Regions from separate parts of the Bacillus sp. CGMCC 1.60114 genome, predicted to be linked through region 1. Evidence: riboswitches for the same ligand, from Rfam matches in the RefSeq annotation. Region 1 holds a riboswitch; each other region holds the start of a gene.
What was found. Region 1 has a riboswitch for S-adenosylmethionine ahead of metK (methionine adenosyltransferase). Riboswitches for the same ligand answer to the same signal wherever they lie in the genome.

Region 1 (6,562 bases):
TGAAAGTGAACATAATCTACCCCATTTTCTCTACTTATAAACCAACACTGAAACGTCTCATGCCAATGCCCCAGTTTATGTACTTCTTCACGAGTTGCTACTCCGATTGGATTTCTATGGTCATCAAATATTCTCAGTAATTCATTCTCCATCATATCTCCCCCCTGTCCCATTCACTTCCTATTATGTAATTGGCTATATTCTTCTTTTGTATTCACATTAAGAAATAACTCTTTCGGCAGTAACGATTCCTCCGCCGGCACATACTGGACATTGCACTGAGATAATAGCCCCTGCATACTCCTCTTACCTTCTTTTAATAACTGTTCTATTTTTCCTTTTATCTTGTGATGATATAGCGCTAAAAGTGGTTGCTTCCGTCCTTCAACTAGTGGAACAATTGCTTCATATGTTTCGTCTGCTCGTTCGCTGAATGTCATCGCCCATGCTCTCGAAATATTTGGTGTGTCACACGGTGCAACAATATACCAATCTGCATCTACAAATTCCATGCCTGTTAATAAACCAGCGAGCGGACCGTTTCCTTTGTATAATTCAATATCTTCTACAACGGGTACATGCAGTATATGCGAGAGCTGGTTTGTAATCGCCGGATGGCTAATCACAACAATATCTGTAACAACTTCTTTTAATGCTTCTACACTATGCTCAATAAATGTTTTTCCTTGCCAAATTGCTAATGCTTTTGGCTCTCCAAAACGACTAGACTGTCCACCGGCTAATACAATTCCCGCAATTTTCATTGACGATGCAACTCAAATGTAATATGTCCAAGCTCTGGTAAAATTAATTTCTTCATCGCAAGGCGAACCGCACCTGTCGATCCTGGCATGGAAAAGACAACTTTCCGTCCAATTGTTCCTCCAATCGCTCTGCTTAACATCGCGGCGCTGCCGATATCTTCTAAATAACTAATCATCCGAAATAGTTCTCCAAAGCCTACAATTTCTTTATCAAGCAATGCTTCTACTGCTTCAATTGTAACATCACGTTTTGTAATTCCTGTACCGCCATTTGTTAACACAACATCTACATCTTCTTGCTGACACCCTGTTAATACAGCTTGTTGAATGCTTTCTTTATCATCCTTTACAATTTCATAAGCTGTTACTTGATGACTTGCTTCTATTAATAACTCTTTTAATAACTGTCCGCTTTTATCTGTCTCTTCTGTACGTGTATCCGAAATCGTTATGATTTTACAACGAACCTGTGCCGGTGCTTGTTTTTTGTGTTCTGTGACGCTCATTGTCATTCGCTCCTTCTTCTGAATTTATCTAAATTTTATCATATATGATGCAGCAACAAAAAAATGTGCGGCATGTCACACATTTTTATAGAAAAAACACCTCACTTCCGTATTTTTCCTTATAATAGAAATATAGGGATTTTCAAAAGGGAGGAATTTCATATGGATACAATGCGAAAATTAACGACACTATTTATCTTACTTTTCGTCGCTTCCATTAGCGCTGGCATGGCACTAAAAGACGCTGTACCTTACGCAGCCATCGGCGGTTTTGGATGTGCAACAATCTTTTTACTTTGCAGTGCATACTGCTTTGGAAAATCCCGTTCACAAGGGGGCAATAATTAATGTTCGGTAAAAAATCAACCGCGTGTACATCATGCGGAAAGGAAATTGCAGTACACGAACGTTCTTGGATTTACATACAATATCCGCCAAGCGGTATAACAAATATTCAAAAATATATTGAGCTCGGTGGGGAAGTGTATTGTACTTCTTGTGTTGGAAAATTAGAAAAACAGGAAAGCAACTAAAATGCTAAAAAGGTGATTGCATGAAAATAAGAAATATTGCTTTCATAATTACACTTGTAATCATTTGTTTTTTGGGCGGTACTTCATTTTATAAAAATCACATAGCTCATAAAGTAGAAGCGTATTTATTCTCACAAGGCGACCAGAAAGATGATTTAAAAAGTCTTGAAGTACGGTACGACTTTAAGTTCGGATATACGGTCGATGTTATGTACAAGGATGAACCACATGTTATCTATACGTATCGCTATCAAAAAATTGGAGATACGGCAAGAAAAGGAGTGCTTGCTTATAATAAAACATTACTTGATGACAAATTAGACCCTAACACTTATTCATACAAACATACACATTTTGGGGAGTATTAGGACTCTCGTTTACAACACTACGTCACCGTATGATTTAAATAAAAAAAGCTTTGCGCACATGCGCAAAGCTTTTTTCTTCCTATATTATAGACCAGCTTGCTCTTTTAAAGCTTCGGCTTTGTCTGTACGCTCCCAAGAAAGGTCTACATCAGTACGTCCGAAGTGGCCGTATGCTGCTGTTTGTTTGTAAATTGGGCGACGTAAGTCTAACATTTTGATGATACCAGCTGGGCGAAGATCGAAGTTGCTGCGAATTAGTTCTACTAATACTTCTTCAGATACTTTTCCAGTGCCGAATGTATCAACAGAGATAGATACTGGTTTCGCTACGCCGATTGCGTATGCAAGTTGTACTTCTGCTTTGTCAGCAAGACCTGCTGCTACGATGTTTTTCGCAACGTAACGAGCTGCGTATGCTGCAGAACGGTCAACTTTTGTTGCATCCTTACCAGAGAATGCACCGCCGCCGTGACGAGCGTATCCACCGTAAGTATCTACGATAATTTTACGACCTGTTAAACCAGCATCCCCTTGTGGTCCACCGATAACGAAGCGGCCAGTTGGGTTAATGAAGAATTTTGTATCTTCATCGATTAATTCAGCTGGTACAACTGGTTGAATTACGAATTCTTTTAAGTTGCGATCGATTTGTTCCCAAGAAATCTCTGGATGATGTTGCGTAGAGATTACAATTGTATCAACGCGAACTGGTTTACCGTTTTCATCATACTCAACTGTTACTTGTGTTTTACCGTCTGGACGTAAGTATGGTAATGTATCATCTTTACGAACTTCAGTTAAACGACGAGCTAATTTATGAGCAAGAGAGATTGGAAGCGGCATTAATTCTTTTGTTTCATTACATGCGAAACCAAACATTAAACCTTGGTCGCCTGCACCGATTGCTTCGATCTCTTCGTCAGTCATTTGACCTTCGCGTGCTTCTAACGCTTTGTCAACACCCATTGCGATGTCAGCAGACTGCTCATCGATAGATGTTAAAACTGCACAAGTTTCTGAATCGAAACCGTATTTTGCACGAGTATAACCAATTCCTTTAATTGTTTCACGAACGATTTTTGGAATATCTACATAAGTAGAAGTCGTAATTTCTCCCGCTACCAATACTAAACCAGTTGTTACTGTTGTTTCACAAGCTACACGTGCATTTGCATCTTTTGCTAAGATTGCATCTAAAATTGAATCAGAAATTTGGTCACTAATTTTATCTGGGTGTCCTTCAGTTACAGACTCAGATGTGAACAGATGACGTTTTTTTGTCATGTGGTAAACCTCCCTACAGTAAATGTATATATTGTACGGAACTCATCCTTAATTTGCCACAAACTGCGACATTCATGTATTCTCCCACAAGCGCAAAAGAAAAACCTTTCCTAATTAATAGAGGAAAGGTTGTATTCGCTACTTGCATACTGCTTTTTGCCCTTCGCTCTTATCGTTCGAGACATTACACCTCGCACAGGTTTAAGCACCTATTCACTTGAACTTGTCGTACATACAAGTGAGGTTGCCGGGCTTCATCGGGCCTGTCCCTCCGCCAGCTCGGGATAAGAGAGTATCCGTCCTCAACTATACTAAAGAAATGCTTTTCATTTGTCAATCCAAATACACATATTCCTATAAGTTTTTAACGACAGAAATTTATGGAAAAAAATAATATAATAACACAAACAAAAATAAATAAATAGTATACATTATTTATATGATTGTGTTATACTCTTGGTGGGGATTACGAGAATATTTATAAATTAAACAAAGGATGGTATCTAAATATGAGTACTGTGAATGTCCAAATTGGATTACATGAACTATTAAACGGAAGCAATGCACAGGTTCAATTGAGCGTTCCGCAATTAACGGAAAAAGTATTAATGAGAAAAGAAGGCAGATTAACTTCTACTGGCGCTGTTTCTGTTTCAACAGGAAAATATACAGGACGTTCTCCGAAAGATAAATTTATTGTAGACGAAGCATCTGTTACGGATAAAATTGCTTGGGGTTCTGTAAACCAACCGATTTCTGAAGAGCATTTTAATAAATTATATACAAAAGTATTAGAATACTTAAAAGACAAAGAAGAGCTATTCGTATTCAAAGGATTTGCAGGAGCAGACCACAGCTACCGTCTTCCTCTTCAAGTTATTAATGAATATGCATGGCATAACTTATTCGCACATCAATTATTCATTCGTCCAACTGAGGAAGAATTAAAAAATCATGATGCACAGTTCACAATTGTATCTGCACCAAACTTTAAAGCAGATCCAGAAGTTGACGGCACAAACTCAGAAACATTTATTATCGTTTCATTTGAAAAGCGTATCGTATTAATCGGAGGTACAGAATACGCTGGAGAAATGAAAAAATCAATTTTCTCTATCATGAACTACTTACTTCCAGAACAAGATATTTTTTCTATGCACTGCTCTGCAAACGTAGGTGAAGAAGGCGATGTTGCTTTATTCTTCGGTTTATCAGGAACAGGTAAAACAACATTATCTGCTGATCCGCACCGCAAATTAATCGGTGATGACGAGCATGGTTGGTCTGATAACGGCGTATTCAATATTGAAGGCGGTTGCTATGCAAAATGTGTGAACTTATCTCGCGAGAAAGAGCCACAAATCTTTGACGCAATTAAATTCGGCTCTGTTTTAGAAAACGTTGTGATTGATGATCATACACGCATTGCAAATTACGATGACACAGCGTTAACAGAAAATACACGCGCTGCTTATCCAATGGAAGCAATCGACAACATTGTATTACCTAGCGTTGCAGGTCATCCAAATACAATCATTTTCTTAACTGCTGATGCATTTGGCGTATTGCCTCCAATCAGCAAATTAACGAAAGAGCAAGCTATGTACCACTTCTTAAGCGGTTTTACTAGTAAACTAGCAGGAACTGAGCGCGGTATTACTTCACCGCAAGTAACATTCTCAACATGCTTCGGTTCTCCATTCCTACCACTTGATGCATCTCGCTATGCAGAAATGCTTGGAGAAAAAATCGAGAAGCACGGTGCTAAAGTATTCTTAGTGAACACTGGCTGGACTGGCGGCGAATACGGCGTTGGAAAACGTATGAACTTAGGTCATACACGCGCAATGGTGCAAGCTGCATTACACGGCGAATTAGATAACGCTGAAACAGTGAAACATAATATCTTTGGTCTTGAAGTACCGCTTCATGTTCCTGGTGTACCTGATGAAGTATTAATGCCAGAACAAACATGGGCTGATAAAGAAGCTTACAAAGCAAAAGCAACTGAGCTTGCGAATAAGTTCAAAGAAAACTTCAAGAAATTTGATAACGTTTCTGAAACAATTGTAAACCTTGGCGGTCCAATCGCTTAAACCCGACTTTACTTTGAAATATCCTAAATCATGTGAATAAGTATATTGTTATTGCAGGAAAACAAGTACTCACCGACAAAGCCCACGTTTTCTTGCAGTAACACATACTTACATATAAAAAGAGGCTTACGAGTAATCTCGCAAGCCTCTTTCCTATTTCTTAGCATCTTTCATACTGTAATATGCTAAATTTATTACAATTAATATATATCCACCCATTATTCCAACAGCAAATGCCCACATCACCATATGATGCTCAATTTCATACATAATGATCGCTCCAAGTATCGCTGCTGCAAATCTATTTATCGTTCCAATAGTAGGTGCTTTCCTGTTTCTTACTACACTCTCTCCAATCTTTTCAATGCGGCGTCCTAAAATCCAAACACAATACATGCTCACAAGAAAACCAAGACCTACTCCTAGAAAATGCGGAGAAAAAGGAGTAAATGCCCAGCCTAGTAGCATAAGTAGTAAAATATAATACATTTGTACTCTAAATGTTTGTAACGACATACTAATCATGTTGCGACTCCCCTGCTGCAAAATTTCTATCTATATAAATCTTCATCCAATTTGTAGTTATCCATATTCAAAATTTTTTCCCTGTACACACAGTAATTATATTAGTAAAACATTTTCAAGAAATAACATTATACAGGATTTCTTTTTCTAGCAGCATTGCTAATTGTGTCACTTCCGCAAACATTTTTGACAAATTCTAAAAAATAAGCTATCAATCTTGAAAAATATGGATATCATATAGTAAGTACACGATAAAGGAGGGACTTCCATTGCTCTTCTTTTTACTTGCTCTAATTCATTTTATAATCCCAGCTCTTGTTGGCTTAACATTATATTGGTACACACCTAAGCATAGTATTTTCTATGCGGTTCTCAGCGTTCTTCTCACAGGTACGATTCTTATTAGCTATTTCCGTGTACCTTTCCTCAACTGGATTCCATTTATTATAGCGATTTTGTATCTTATTTTCTTACCTAAAATAAAAA
Region 2 (6,562 bases), on a different contig from region 1:
TGGAGAAGGAACTACATTTTTTGTTTATCTTCCGTTAACATAAGCCATCGCTATTCTTTTTAAAGTTATAATCTGTTATGAAAAAAGGAGAGAACCACGGCTCTCTCCTTTTTCTAAAACGTATCTTAACTCTTATGAAGAATAACCCATTCATAGTACTCATACTTTTCCATTGAATTGAACCAACCTGCGATGAAATGTCATACAAAGTATCTCTTTCTCTCTTATTGCTTTAGCACATAAAAAATCTCCTTATAAGTAGACTAAAAAATCTAAATAAACATTTGACATTTATTCCTATCCAACATAGAATGATAATAAATATTACGAACCTCGAAATATACGGGAGTGGAAATAATTGCTGCAATATGAACACTTTTTAGACTTACTGCTCGATAACGCCAAGAAGCTTTTCTATCCAGAAGAATGGGTAAGCCTTGATTTATCACTTTCAAAAACAGAAGTATTCTGTCTGCTATGGATGGAGCGAAATACAGACATTACGATGAGCAAAATTACAGAACTTCTTGATATTCCAATGAGTACAACGACAGGTGTCGTCAATCGTCTCGTAAAAAAAGGATATATTGAACGCTACCGAAGTGAAAGTGATCGTCGTATTGTATTAATTCGTTTAACAGAAACTGGTATAAGGCTTGTAGAAGAAGTAAAGCAAAATGCTGCTCATTATTTTAATCTTGTAACTGAAGCACTATCAGAAGAAGAAAAAGCATTTTTACTGCAAATCTTCCAAAAAATAATGAATCACATCGCTACGTCACAACAAAAACCAGAAGAAAAACTTACTTCACCTAAAATGAAAAACATTCCGATTGAATAGGCCCCATTGCGGGTTTTTATTCAAACACATATTTCGACTCTCGTAATATTCGACTACCGAAATAAAGGGGATATGATGATGAGAATTATTTTGTACACAGGTAAAGGCGGCGTAGGAAAAACTAGTATTTCAGCAGCAACGGCACTTCAAAGTGCTAAACAAGGATTAAAAACATTAGTGATGAGCACCGATCCAGCTCATAGTTTAGGAGATTCGTTCGGCATAAAATTATCTTCTGAGCCACAAGAAATTCGAGAAAATTTATGGGCACAAGAAATTAATACAATCTATGAAATGGAAAAAGGCTGGGGCAAACTGCAAAAATATATTACATTGCTATTCACATCAAAAGCAGCTGACGATATTACAACAGAAGAACTTACTATGTTCCCAGGTATGGAAGATTTAATTAGCTTACTACGTGTATTAGATTACTATAAACAAAAAACATATGATGTCATCATTATTGATTGTGCACCAACCGGTGAAACGTTAGCAATGTTAAGCTTCCCTGATATGCTCGGCTGGTGGATGGAAAAACTCTTTCCAATTAAACGCAAAGTATTAAAGGTTGTACGTCCTGTTGCACAGCCATTGCTCGGTGTCCCGCTTCCTACTGATGATATTATGGATGAATTAACAAATACACTTGAACAACTAGGAGAAATGCGTGATATTTTATCCAACCGAGAAGTAACAAGCATTCGTGTTGTTGTAAATCCAGAAAAAATGGTTATTAAAGAGGCTCAGCGCAGCTTTACGTATTTAAATCTGTACGACTATAACGTTGATGCCATCATGATAAATCGAGTCATCCCTAACACCGTCACAGACTCTTATTTTCAAGCCTGGAAAGATGCGCAAAAGAAATATAAAGCATTAATTCAAGATAGTTTTCAGCCGCTTCCTATTTACGAAGCACCTATGTTTGAACAAGAAGTAGTTGGCTTATCTATGCTAGAGCGTGTTGGCGATGCTTTATTTAAAAGTGATTCTGATCCAACTGCCGTGAAATTCAACGGACGGACGCAATATGTCACAAAAAATGGTGATGAATATACCTTTGTTCTTTCCATCCCATTCTCGAATAAAAGTGAACTCTCTTTAAATCAAAAAGGCGATGAACTTATTATTCGTGCCGGTTCCGTAAAACGAAACATTACATTGCCAAAAACATTAACACATTTGTCCATTCAAGGAGCAAAATTTGAAGGTGATGTACTCAACATTCGATTTGGAGGTGTCGTTCATGCATGAGGATTTATTGCGGAAAATGATTCGGACGAAGCTAGAAATTGGAGGATACGTTATAAACAGATTACCTGCCCCGCTCCATCAGCGAGCAAACGAGGTGCTGAACATGTTTCATGAAGAGTTAACTTCCTATATACAAGAGCAGAAACAACCTGCGGAAACCTCTTTAAAACGTGTGACAATTGAATAAAGTGAAACTTTCATCAGTGGGGGTTTACTGCGCGTTAATGCGGGATAAATATATAAGAAGAGACTAGGAAAAATCCTAGTCTCTTCTACCTATTATACCTAACAAACATGGAATTCTATATTTCACAGAATTTGGGGTACAAAATTAGGGTATTGTCTGTTAGGCGCTATATGTTGAACTAATTATCAGAAGAGGGGGCCCATCTGATAATTAGTTAAACCCAATATTATTTCACAATCTTCTCAATCTCTTTTAATGGAAGATTCACAGAAATAGATCCGCCATTTGTTTCTTTCTTAAGTGCTTCCTCTACTTCTTTTGAATGATATAATTCAATGATTTTTTTGTATGTTGCGTTATCTTTATCTTTCGTACGAGCAGCAAAAATGTTCAAGTATGGTTTTGCACTATCATTCTTTGGATCTTCTAAGAAAATGGAATCTTTAACTGGGTCAAGATTCGCTTGCCCTGCTACACCATTGTTAATAACAGATGCTGCTACGTCTTTTAGTACGCGCGGTGTTTGCTGCGCTACAACCGGTGTGATTTTTAATTTTTTTGGATTTTCAACAATACCACTTGGATCACCAAATAACCCAAAGTCTTTTTTCAGTTTTAATAATCCAGCTGCATCGAGAAGTTTTAACGCGCGAGCTTGGTTTGTTGGATCATTCGGAATTGCAATTTCTGCACCGTTTGGAATTTCGCTTGGTTTCTTATACTTTTCTGAGAATAAACCCATTGGTGCAATTTGTGTTGTACCAATGGCTGTAATATCTAATTTATGCTCTTTTTTAAATTGCTCTAAAAAAGCAATATGTTGAAATGCATTTAGTTCAATGTCTCCATCTGCTAGTGCTTTATTAGGTGTTGTATAGTCAGAAAACTCAACTAACTTAATTTGAATTCCTTCTTTTTCAGCTTTCTTTTTGAGAATATTCCATGATTCTCCATCCGTTCCTGTTACACCAATGCGAACGACTTTTTCCTTCGCTGCTGCTTCTTTTGAATCCTTACCACAACCACTTAATACCGATACACTCACAACCGCCGACAATGCAAATGCTAATAATTTTTTCATTTCATTTCCCTCTTTTCTTATTCTGTTTTATGATCTACGTAAAAATCTCTTCGCAAAATAGTTTCCTAAGTTTTGTGCAACTTGCACAAGAAGAATTAATAATACAACTGTTACAAACATCACGGATGTATCAAAACGCTGATAACCATATGTCATCGACAAGTCGCCAAGACCACCACCGCCAACAAGACCGGCAACTGCTGAAAATTCGATTAACGCAACTGTCATAAACGTAATCCCTAAAATTAATGGGGCTAACGCTTCTGGAACGAGAATCTCAAAAACAATTCTTAGCGGAGAAGCCCCCATCGCTTGAGCTGCCTCAATAACTCCTTTCGGAACAGAAACAAGATTTGTTTCTACCATCCTTGCAATTCCAATAGAAGCAACGAGCGTCATTGGAAAAATCGCAGCAGCCGTTCCAATCGTTGTTCCAATAACAGCACGCGTCACAGGACTAAGAGCTACTAAAAAGATAATGAACGGAATAGGACGAATCGTATTAATAACAATATTAAGGATAGAAAAGACCAGTTTATTTTCTAAAAAATTACCTTTTCTTGTCACATATAAAAGTAAACCTAGAGGTATACCAAGAATTGTAGCGAATATAAGGGTAGCAATAACCATTAATACCGTATCTCCAGTCGCATCTACAATCCGTGGCCAAAATGTACTCCAATCAACTCGCATGACTTTCAACCTCCCTCAACTGAACTTGCAAGCGCAGATGATGAATTGCCTTCTGAATTTCTTTTGACTCCCCTTGTAATTCAACGAGAAGATTTCCAAATAAAATGCCTTGTAGTTCAATAATATTTCCATAGAGTACATTTACATCAACGTTATAATGTTTGGCAATATAAGATAATAGCGGCTGTCCTGTTGCTTCACCAGTAAATGTTATACGATAAATGAGGCCTCCACTTTGAATTTTAGCAATCACGCTCTCTGGTAAGTGATCATTAATAACAGACCTTACAAAGTTTTGCGTCGTTTTTGTTTTTGGGCTTGTAAACACATCGAAAATCGTGCCTTCTTCAATCACCTTTCCCTTTTCCATAACAGCAACCCGGTGGCAAATTTCTTTTACAACTTGCATCTCATGTGTAATGAGAAGAATCGTAACTTTATATTCTTTATTTACCTTTTTTAAAAGATTTAAAATTTCTGACGTTGTCTCTGGATCCAATGCTGATGTAGCTTCATCACAAATTAGTACATCTGGGTATGTAGCAAGTGCTCTTGCGATGCCAACGCGCTGTTTCTGTCCTCCAGATAATTGCTCTGGATAATAATTCGCCTTATCTTCTAACCCGACAAATTGTAATAATTCTGTTACTCGCCTTTTAATTTCATTCTTTGGTAACTTCGCTAATTTGAGCGGATAAGCAATATTTCCATACACAGTTCGTGAACTGAACAAATTAAAGCTTTGAAAGATCATCCCAATCCTTTGACGCAACTGTCGTAACTCTTTTGTCGATAACAATGTAATGTCTTTCCCATCAATGGACACAATACCTGATGTTGGATGCTCTAACATATTGACTAAACGTAATAGTGTACTTTTCCCAGCGCCACTAAAACCGATAATACCGAAAATTTCACCTTGCTCAATCGTTAAGGATACATCTTCTACCGCATGTACAGATTGACCGCTCGACTCATACACTTTACTCACTCTGTCGAATGAAATCATCCTATTCCCTCCTATTCTCTGTAACAACCTGAAGTCATTCTTAAGGCAAATAAAAAATGCCCTTCTTCTTATCCAATTTCATAAGAAGAAGGGCATTTGAATATGCGCACTCACATCTTCTTATCTTTCAAGCTTCAAAAAGCTTGCTGGAATTAGCACGGTATTCAAAAGAATCCGTTGCTGAGGTATCATAGGGCCAGTCCCTCCACCTCTCTGGATAAGAATTCATATCGATTTAGTTGTCATTTAATTAGTTTTCATTATAAAACTCTGAAAAGTAAGAGTCAACAAAAAAATTAAACTTTTCAGTTTTAATTTAATGTAAATTTCTTTATCTCACATTTTTCTAAAAGGAAAACTCCCCAAAATAATGGAATAATTAAACGAATACAAAATCGAAACTGGGGGCTGTAACTGAAATGAAAACTGCTCTTTTACTCGTTGATATCCAAAATGATTATTTTCCAAACGGAAAAATGGAACTGCGCAATGCTAGCGAAGCGTGCGAATATGCAAAACGCATACTTCAACATTTCCGTGAAACAAATCAGCCTATTTTTCATATCCAACATGTTTCCACTCGCGAAAATGCAACATTTTTTCTTCCAAATACAGAAGGCGTACACATTCATGAGAATGTTCGTCCTTTGCAGCACGAAACAGTCATACTGAAGCATTATCCAAATAGCTTTCGAGAAACTTCATTATTACAGGAATTACAAGATTTACAAATCGAGCAAGTCGTTATATGCGGTATGATGACACATATGTGCATTGATGCTACAGTACGAGCCGCCTTTGATTTTGGCTTTACATGTACAGTAATACACGATGCGTGTGCAACGAAAGACTTAATCTTTAAAAATGTGTCTATTCCAGCTGTATATATTCACAATACAATTCTAGCTTCCTTAAATGAAGTGTATGCTGAGTTAATTAGCACAGAAGAGTTTATAAAGCGCGAAAAATCCCTTTAGACTTAATGAGGATATTAAAAAAACCTACTTCGACACAAAAAGAAAATAATTACCCATCATACATGGTTAATTGGGACAAACACCCTTTCAAATTACAATATAAATTCGTATTCTAGCACATTTTTAATTCCTATAACTCTATATTCTTATCAAGATGCACAAAAAGAAACACCGCCTTCAGCGAGCAAACTGAAAGCGGTGTCTTCTTGTCTAATCATAGATTTTCCTTCAAGTTGTATTATACAGGAAATATGTGAAATTTATACAGAGAAATACTACAAAATATAATATATTTTCTACAAATATAACGTATTTTTAATAAAAATGTTAAAAACTAAGCAGATTCAATATATATTCACTCTTTTTATTGTAATTCCTAATAGAAATAGTTTTAGACTACAGGTACTAAGTAAAGTCCCATGGTCCGTCAATACGAAGATAAAACCTTTTTCATGTTTCTTATCCTAAAGGTCTCATAATTCTTTCCCGTTGTTCAAATGTAGCAATTTCCCTTATT
Region 3 (6,562 bases), on a different contig from region 1:
TCCAAGTGAAGTAATTCTAGAAATGTGGAAAGTAGAAGAGTTTCGCCCATATATTCCGCAAATTCCACGTTTATTTTTAGAATGGAAGGCTGAACACATTCCATTTACAGTGCGTGATGCACAGAAACAACTACATCCTATTTTAAATGAGTTTTCGTATGACAGACCATCGCAGCATATAGAAAAAAGGGATGTACTACTACAGGCAAAACATGTTTCATTTCAATATGAAAAACATGGAGCGTTCATTTTGCGGGATTTGATGCTGACGGTTAAACAGGGACAATGGACAGCGCTTGTTGGGAAAAATGGTACTGGGAAATCAACGTTATTAACGCTTTTAGCAGGTCTGCAAAAATGTCGCAGAGGAAAAGTAATCTGGGAAGGTAAGTTGATCCATAAAACAGAAGTAAAAGAGCGCTTTAAAAAAATCGGTTATGTATCGCAGCACCCTTACTACCATTTTACACATGATACTGTTTGGGACGAGCTTTTTAGCCGTGCGCAAGAATTATATAAAAGAGAAGCGAATGAAAAAGTAGAAGAAATGCTTCGGAAGTTTTCAATCATGCATATTCGTAATCGCCATCCGCATGATTGTAGCGGCGGAGAACAGCAATTAATTGCTCTTTGTACAGTGCTATTATCAAAGCCGAATCTACTATTATTAGATGAACCGACAAAGGGACTAGATCCAGGAAAGAAAGAAGAGCTTGGAGAGTTGTTTCAGCAATTACAAAGAGAAGGAACAACGATTGTGATGGCAACGCATGATATTGAATTTGCAGCAAAATATGTGGATAACTGTATCATGTTATTTGATGGGAAAATTATTATGGAAGACACACCGGCACACTTTTTTAGTGAGAACTTTTTTTATACAACATCTGTTAATCGTTTTATTCGTAAACAACTGCCGTATGCTTTAACATGGGAGGATGTGTTTGAGGCGTGTCCAAAAGATATGCTGGTATAGTTGTAGTCGTTTTTTTAGTGTTGATTATTACACTTTTATTTACGTCTTTTGTGACGGATCAATATTATATATGGTGCGGTCTCTTCTTTTTAATTGTGATTATGCTGCCGTTTTATATGCGTTTTGAGAAAAAAGCTTTTGTTTCGCGTGAAATTGTACTTGTAGCTGTCCTAGCGGCAATCGCTGCGATTAGTCGCGTTCCATTTTCTATCATTCCAAGTGTACAACCAACTTCGTTTGTTATTATTGTATCAGCAATTGTATTTGGTAGTGAGACGGGTTTTCTTATCGGTGCAACAGCTGCATTAGTTTCCAATATATTCTTGGGACAAGGACCTTGGACCCCGTGGCAAATGTTTTGCTGGGGTATGATGGGTTTTTCAGCAGGACTACTGCGACATACGTGGATGATGAAAACATTATGGGGAAGAGCTCTCTTTGGATTTATAGCAGGATTTGCTTTTAATTGGACTATGAATTTATGGTTTCTTATTGGCTTTTTGAAAGAACTAACATGGGATACTTTTATAAAGGCATATATTACAAGTTTTTATTTTGATCTTGCACATGCACTTTCCAATGTATTTTTTCTTTGGGTGTTTAGCACATCTTGGATTAAAATATTGGCACGCTTTAAGAAGAAGTACGGTATATTGGAATGAGGAAATGTAACCTATTTTTTCTCAAGTAAGTAGGGAATAAGTTCTTCTTCTAAGACATAAATATATACAGTAGGATCGCGACTTACATATTCGTTTGCCTTTTGAGACACTTCTTACATGATGTACGAGGTGTCTTTTTTATTTATAGGCTCTGTTAAATTTTAATGCTGATAATTCAATAAAATTAAAGGAAACTCAATCCTTATGGGTTTCCTCTTCTTGTTAAACATATGTCCACATTTGTTTAACAAGAAAATTGTAAATTTTAAAAAAACAAATGATTATATTTTTAAAGCGTGATAGTATTCGAAATGTAATAAATATTAATAGAGAAAGGAAAAAGAGACTATGAATATTAAAGTCGAAACTCTTCCAAAATATCGCATTGCATATGTGCGACAAGTTGGTCCATATGGCTCTTCCAACATTCAAGCAATGGAAAAGTTAAAAAAATGGGCTAAGGAGAAAAATCTTATTAAATCGGCAATAATACTCGGAATCCCACAAGATAACCCTGAAACAACACTTCCAGAAAACTGTAGATATGATGCTTGTATTGTCATTTCAAAGGATTATCAAATAGATGATTCAATTTGCGAAAGTGAACTTACTGGTGGAAAATATGTTGTTTGTAAAATCAAACATACAGCGGAAGATATTCAAAAAGCATGGATTGAAATTTTTCCAGCTTTACAAAACAGTGGATATCAAATTGACAACAAACCGATTTTAGAAAGATATACTGTTGATATGATTAACAATGATAATTGCGAAATATGTGTACCTGTAAAACCATTATAATTTAATTAGTACATTTTTACTCGTTCGAGCTTATAATGGCTATACCAAGAATTTGGACAGGTATCATATATTAACAATATTCTTTAACAGACTTTATTTGTAAGCAAAATGCATTTCTAATTAACTATTTAGGCATTAGAATTTAATTCATACCATCAGTGGTAGAGGAAGAAAAATCACCACTGATGGAAGTTTTACTTTATGTCATTCCTGAGATAAAATTTCCGCTGTACTATCGCATTGTTGCAGCGCATGTTGAACAGCTTGTAAAGATTGTTCAACACGTTGACGATTATCTGATTTCTCTACTGTTTGCAAGGCGTTTTGTAAACAGTTTTTTGCTTCATGTAAAGCTTGGCAAGAATCTTGAACATGACCGCGTGCATTTTTTTTCATGATTGCACCTCCTTTGGTCTATACATTTGTAGTATGAGCAAGGAGAAGTAAAATATAATAGTTTTCTAAAAAAATAAATCCTTACAATTCTTATGAGAATTGACTTTTTTAGTTATATTGATTATAGTAAGAGATAAAGTGAATATTTTCTTATCCAGAGAGGTGGAGGGACTGGCCCGATGAAACCCAGCAACCGCAATGCAGGTGCTAATTCCAGCAGAACAGTTTTGTTCTGAAAGATAAGAAGGAAGAGATATGTTCCGCTTCTTCTTATCGAAGAGGTTTTTTTATTGCAAAAAAACCGATAATGAAAGATGGACAACGAGAAGAAAGGAGTGGACATAGCTGTGACAATCGAGAAATATATTACATTGCGAAGTGCAATTTACGAATATATGGAAGAACAAGAAGCGCCGATTACGTTATTGGATATTCAAGAGTATATTGCTTCTGAACATAAAGGGAAATTTGCGAAAAAGATGCTTCAGCAATTTTATTTATTACGGTTACTTGATGAGTTAAAACTGGATGGGAAAATTACTTTAGCAGAGCCGCATCAATATATAGATGATAAGGGGATTTACTACATAGTAAAAGAGAAAAGAGGGAGCTGATCTCTCTTTTTTTATGTTATAATTTATTTGAAAATTCTCTTATTTTTGAGGTATGTAGATAAAAAGACTGTACTATGCAGTCTTTTTACAAGGAAATGGTGCTGAGTGTGTAGTGTTCAAAAATTAAATGTGCCCCGAAAGATGGGCGTTCTCGGCTAACAAATAAAAAAGACACCATTGCCGAATAGGTGTCATTGTTTTTGTCAAAGGGGCTTGCCCTCTGACATGTATTAGAATAGCATGTGAATCCATTAAAAGTCAAAAGGAAATTAAAGGAAAGGTGTTGCTTACAATGAACATATTGATTGTATACGCGCATCCAAACCCGTCTAGTTTCAACGCTGCTATTTTGAAATATGTGGAACAAGAATTGCAAAAAACAAATCACTCTGTAACTGTTCTTGATTTGTATAAGGAACAATTTAATCCTGTTCTAACCTTTAATGAGACAAAAAAGAGAAGAGATTTAGTGCATGAGGAAGAAACGGAGAAATATAGGAAACTTGTAACAGAGGCAGATCACTTCATTCTTATTTATCCAGTTTGGTGGTGGAGTATGCCGGCGATATTAAAGGGATTTATTGACCGAGTATTTGTTTCAGGCTTTGCTTACAAATATGAAGGGATAATGCCTAAAGGATTACTTACAGGAAAACAAGCATGGGTAATTTATACGCTAGATTCTCCTTTATGGTACGCTGCTCTTTTATACCGATCAGCGGAATGGATTGTGATGAAGAAAGGAATATTGTACTTTTGTGGGATACGCAATATAAGGCGTTCTGTATTTCAATCTGTAAAAAACAGTAAACAAGAAAAAAGAGAGAAATGGCTGCAAAAGATATATGAGAAGGCAACAAGATTATGAAGAATAGGGAACGAATTTATAAAATTATGAGTATATGTAAAAGAGAAGATGATTTGTTTTATTCTTATCTTTCTTGTTTATTTAGGTTAAAGGAGTATAGCCAACAATTTTCTAAAGTCAAACAAGAAGTGCGGGTAGATTATCTTATAAGGGGCATTTGTGAGAGAGAAGTAGACATTTTAGTAGAACAAAATAAACAGGTTGCAGATTTGTATATACCTAAGATGCTCAGATGGGAATTTTTACGAATAAATGTCCGCTATATAGAAGATGTGTGTTCGATGGTATTTCAGTTAAAACCTTTATGTTTTTCAGAAGAACAATGGAAAAATGTAATTAAGATTATAGAGAAAGAACTGCCATAAGACAGTTCTTTTCGTAATAAAAATAAGCCTAATTCTAAAATTTTTTCTGTAAGTACTTCGCAATTTGTAAATACATATCTCCATATAGGGATTGTATCTCTCGATTATGATTAGCATTTGATGAAAAGTGAACGATAACCATATTTGTAGTTGGATCGATATATAAGCGTTGTCCATAACTGCCAAGTACTTCGAATGCACCATTTACGTTGTGTGGGATCCACCATTGATTATGGTAAGAATATTCTTCACCATCTCGAACTGGAAGTTCATATTTTTTTACATGCTTAATTTCTTCGATGATAGAAGAAGAAATAATTTGTTTTCCATCATATACTCCATTGTCCAAAATCATTTTTCCGAACCTTGCCATGTCTCGAGCGGTCGCATTTAATCCTGCACTGGCTTGTTCCACTTCTGTATCATCAACAACATAATAAGCATTCTCTTCTGCTCCAATTTGTGACCAAAAACGTTCACTTACAAGTTCTGCGAGGGATTTTCCTGTCACTGTACGGATCACCCATCCTAGCGTTTCGGCGGAACCGTTATCATATGAAAATTTCTCTCCCGGAGCAGCGGTTTCTTTTGCTTCTAGTAACATGTCATAAATTTTTAACGGGCCATCATAGTTTTTGCCGCGAGGAAGAAGATTACTCGCTAAATATAATTGTGCATCTTGATTGGCTAAGCCAGCTTGTTTAAAGCCATGAGTTGGGTATTCTACTGAAACTTGCATATCTAGTAGTTGTTGAATTGTTGCTTTTCCAAATGGTGTTCCTTGTAATTCCTTTACGTAAGTTTCTGCAGTTATATTGGGTTGTAGCTTTCCTTCTTCAATAAGTGTGCTAATGAGAAACCCTGTAAATACTTTTGCTAACGAAGCCATACCATGTGGTTCATTTGGTTTATATCCATGAAAATATCGTTCATATACAATTTTATCATCATGCAGGACAATGAAAGCATCTGTTTTGTATTTTTCTAATAATTGAAGAACGGTCGTATTATCATTATTTTCACCTGTGATATGTAAATTATCTAAATTTTCCAGGTTATACGGAAGGGAAGATACATAATTTGGATTTTTAGCGACAACTTTTGTTAAAGCAAATTCTCGCATATGTGAATAAGACCAACGAAGATATGGGTCTTGTAACCAGTTTTTTTTCGTTACGGTTTGTTTTGAGGAAACCCCTTTATTTTGTTTGAATAACGTATAACTCATACCAGTTAATATAAATAAAAATATAAAAACGATTAAAATAAGAGGGTATTTTTTAAATTTCATAACAAGCCTCCTTATGCTTTCATTATAATGTAAAAGTTTCTTGATGAGCAAAAAAAAGAGAGTAAACATAGAAGTTTACTCTCTCTTATATCATTAAGCAGATAATTTTGTTTGTGTTGTTTGCTTTTTGAACTTTTGTTTTCGTCCGTGAAGGAAATAATAAATAAGTAATGTAAATGCAACGATAATAGAAGAAATAAAATACATATTATGATAGCTTGAATGTGCTGCGATAATACCTAGTACGAAAGATCCAATACCTATACCTGTATCAAAAAATGAGAAATAAGTAGCTGTTGCAGATCCGCGTCGATGGTGCGGTGCGACACTAACCGCAATCGTTTGGAAGCTTGGAATCAAGGTTCCGTATCCAAATCCGATAAGTACACCAGCAGCAAGTAACCAAAATGGCGTTTGCGCCTGACTTAAAGTGAACATTCCAATCATGAATATCATAATAGAGGGATAAATGAGAACATTTTCTCCGAATCGATCAAATATTTTACCTGAAAATGGACGAGAAATAACGACTACAATTGCATATACGACAAAGAAATAACTTGCGATATCGGCCATGCCAAGTTCCTTT

Region 2: it holds a riboswitch for S-adenosylmethionine, as region 1 does, so the genes downstream of both, ACFQZ1_RS02485 (methionine ABC transporter ATP-binding protein) here and metK (methionine adenosyltransferase) in region 1, are expected to answer to the same signal.
Region 3: it holds a riboswitch for S-adenosylmethionine, as region 1 does, so the genes downstream of both, ACFQZ1_RS15320 (hypothetical protein) here and metK (methionine adenosyltransferase) in region 1, are expected to answer to the same signal.

The regions. Positions count from the first base shown of each region.
Region 1 is NZ_JBHTHG010000108.1:89,883-96,444, reverse strand. Features, by position in the region: gene ACFQZ1_RS16880 (NUDIX hydrolase) at 1-152, opposite strand, end outside; gene mobA (molybdenum cofactor guanylyltransferase) at 174-764, opposite strand; gene ACFQZ1_RS16870 (MogA/MoaB family molybdenum cofactor biosynthesis protein) at 761-1,270, opposite strand; gene ACFQZ1_RS16865 (hypothetical protein) at 1,433-1,618, shown strand; gene ACFQZ1_RS16860 (hypothetical protein) at 1,618-1,803, shown strand; gene ACFQZ1_RS16855 (DUF3139 domain-containing protein) at 1,824-2,171, shown strand; gene metK (methionine adenosyltransferase) at 2,256-3,455, opposite strand; SAM riboswitch class I at 3,622-3,746, opposite strand; gene pckA (phosphoenolpyruvate carboxykinase (ATP)) at 3,965-5,551, shown strand; gene ACFQZ1_RS16840 (ATP synthase subunit I) at 5,705-6,076, opposite strand; gene ACFQZ1_RS16835 (hypothetical protein) at 6,346-6,562, shown strand, end outside.
Region 2 is NZ_JBHTHG010000005.1:33,582-40,143, reverse strand. Features, by position in the region: gene ACFQZ1_RS02515 (sensor histidine kinase) at 1-43, shown strand, start outside; gene ACFQZ1_RS02510 (MarR family winged helix-turn-helix transcriptional regulator) at 359-841, shown strand; gene ACFQZ1_RS02505 (ArsA family ATPase) at 917-2,098, shown strand; gene ACFQZ1_RS02500 (DUF3926 domain-containing protein) at 2,091-2,285, shown strand; gene ACFQZ1_RS02495 (MetQ/NlpA family ABC transporter substrate-binding protein) at 2,512-3,366, opposite strand; gene ACFQZ1_RS02490 (methionine ABC transporter permease) at 3,394-4,059, opposite strand; gene ACFQZ1_RS02485 (methionine ABC transporter ATP-binding protein) at 4,049-5,068, opposite strand; SAM riboswitch class I at 5,186-5,292, opposite strand; gene ACFQZ1_RS02480 (cysteine hydrolase family protein) at 5,488-6,045, shown strand; gene ACFQZ1_RS02475 (histidinol phosphate phosphatase domain-containing protein) at 6,505-6,562, opposite strand, start outside.
Region 3 is NZ_JBHTHG010000107.1:46,883-53,444, reverse strand. Features, by position in the region: gene ACFQZ1_RS15340 (ABC transporter ATP-binding protein) at 1-976, shown strand, start outside; gene ACFQZ1_RS15335 (ECF transporter S component) at 952-1,638, shown strand; gene ACFQZ1_RS15330 (AraC family transcriptional regulator) at 1,987-2,439, shown strand; gene ACFQZ1_RS15325 (hypothetical protein) at 2,644-2,835, opposite strand; SAM riboswitch class I at 2,983-3,081, shown strand; gene ACFQZ1_RS15320 (hypothetical protein) at 3,150-3,449, shown strand; gene ACFQZ1_RS15315 (NAD(P)H-dependent oxidoreductase) at 3,742-4,317, shown strand; gene ACFQZ1_RS15310 (group-specific protein) at 4,314-4,682, shown strand; gene ACFQZ1_RS15305 (serine hydrolase domain-containing protein) at 4,717-5,973, opposite strand; gene ACFQZ1_RS15300 (MFS transporter) at 6,067-6,562, opposite strand, start outside.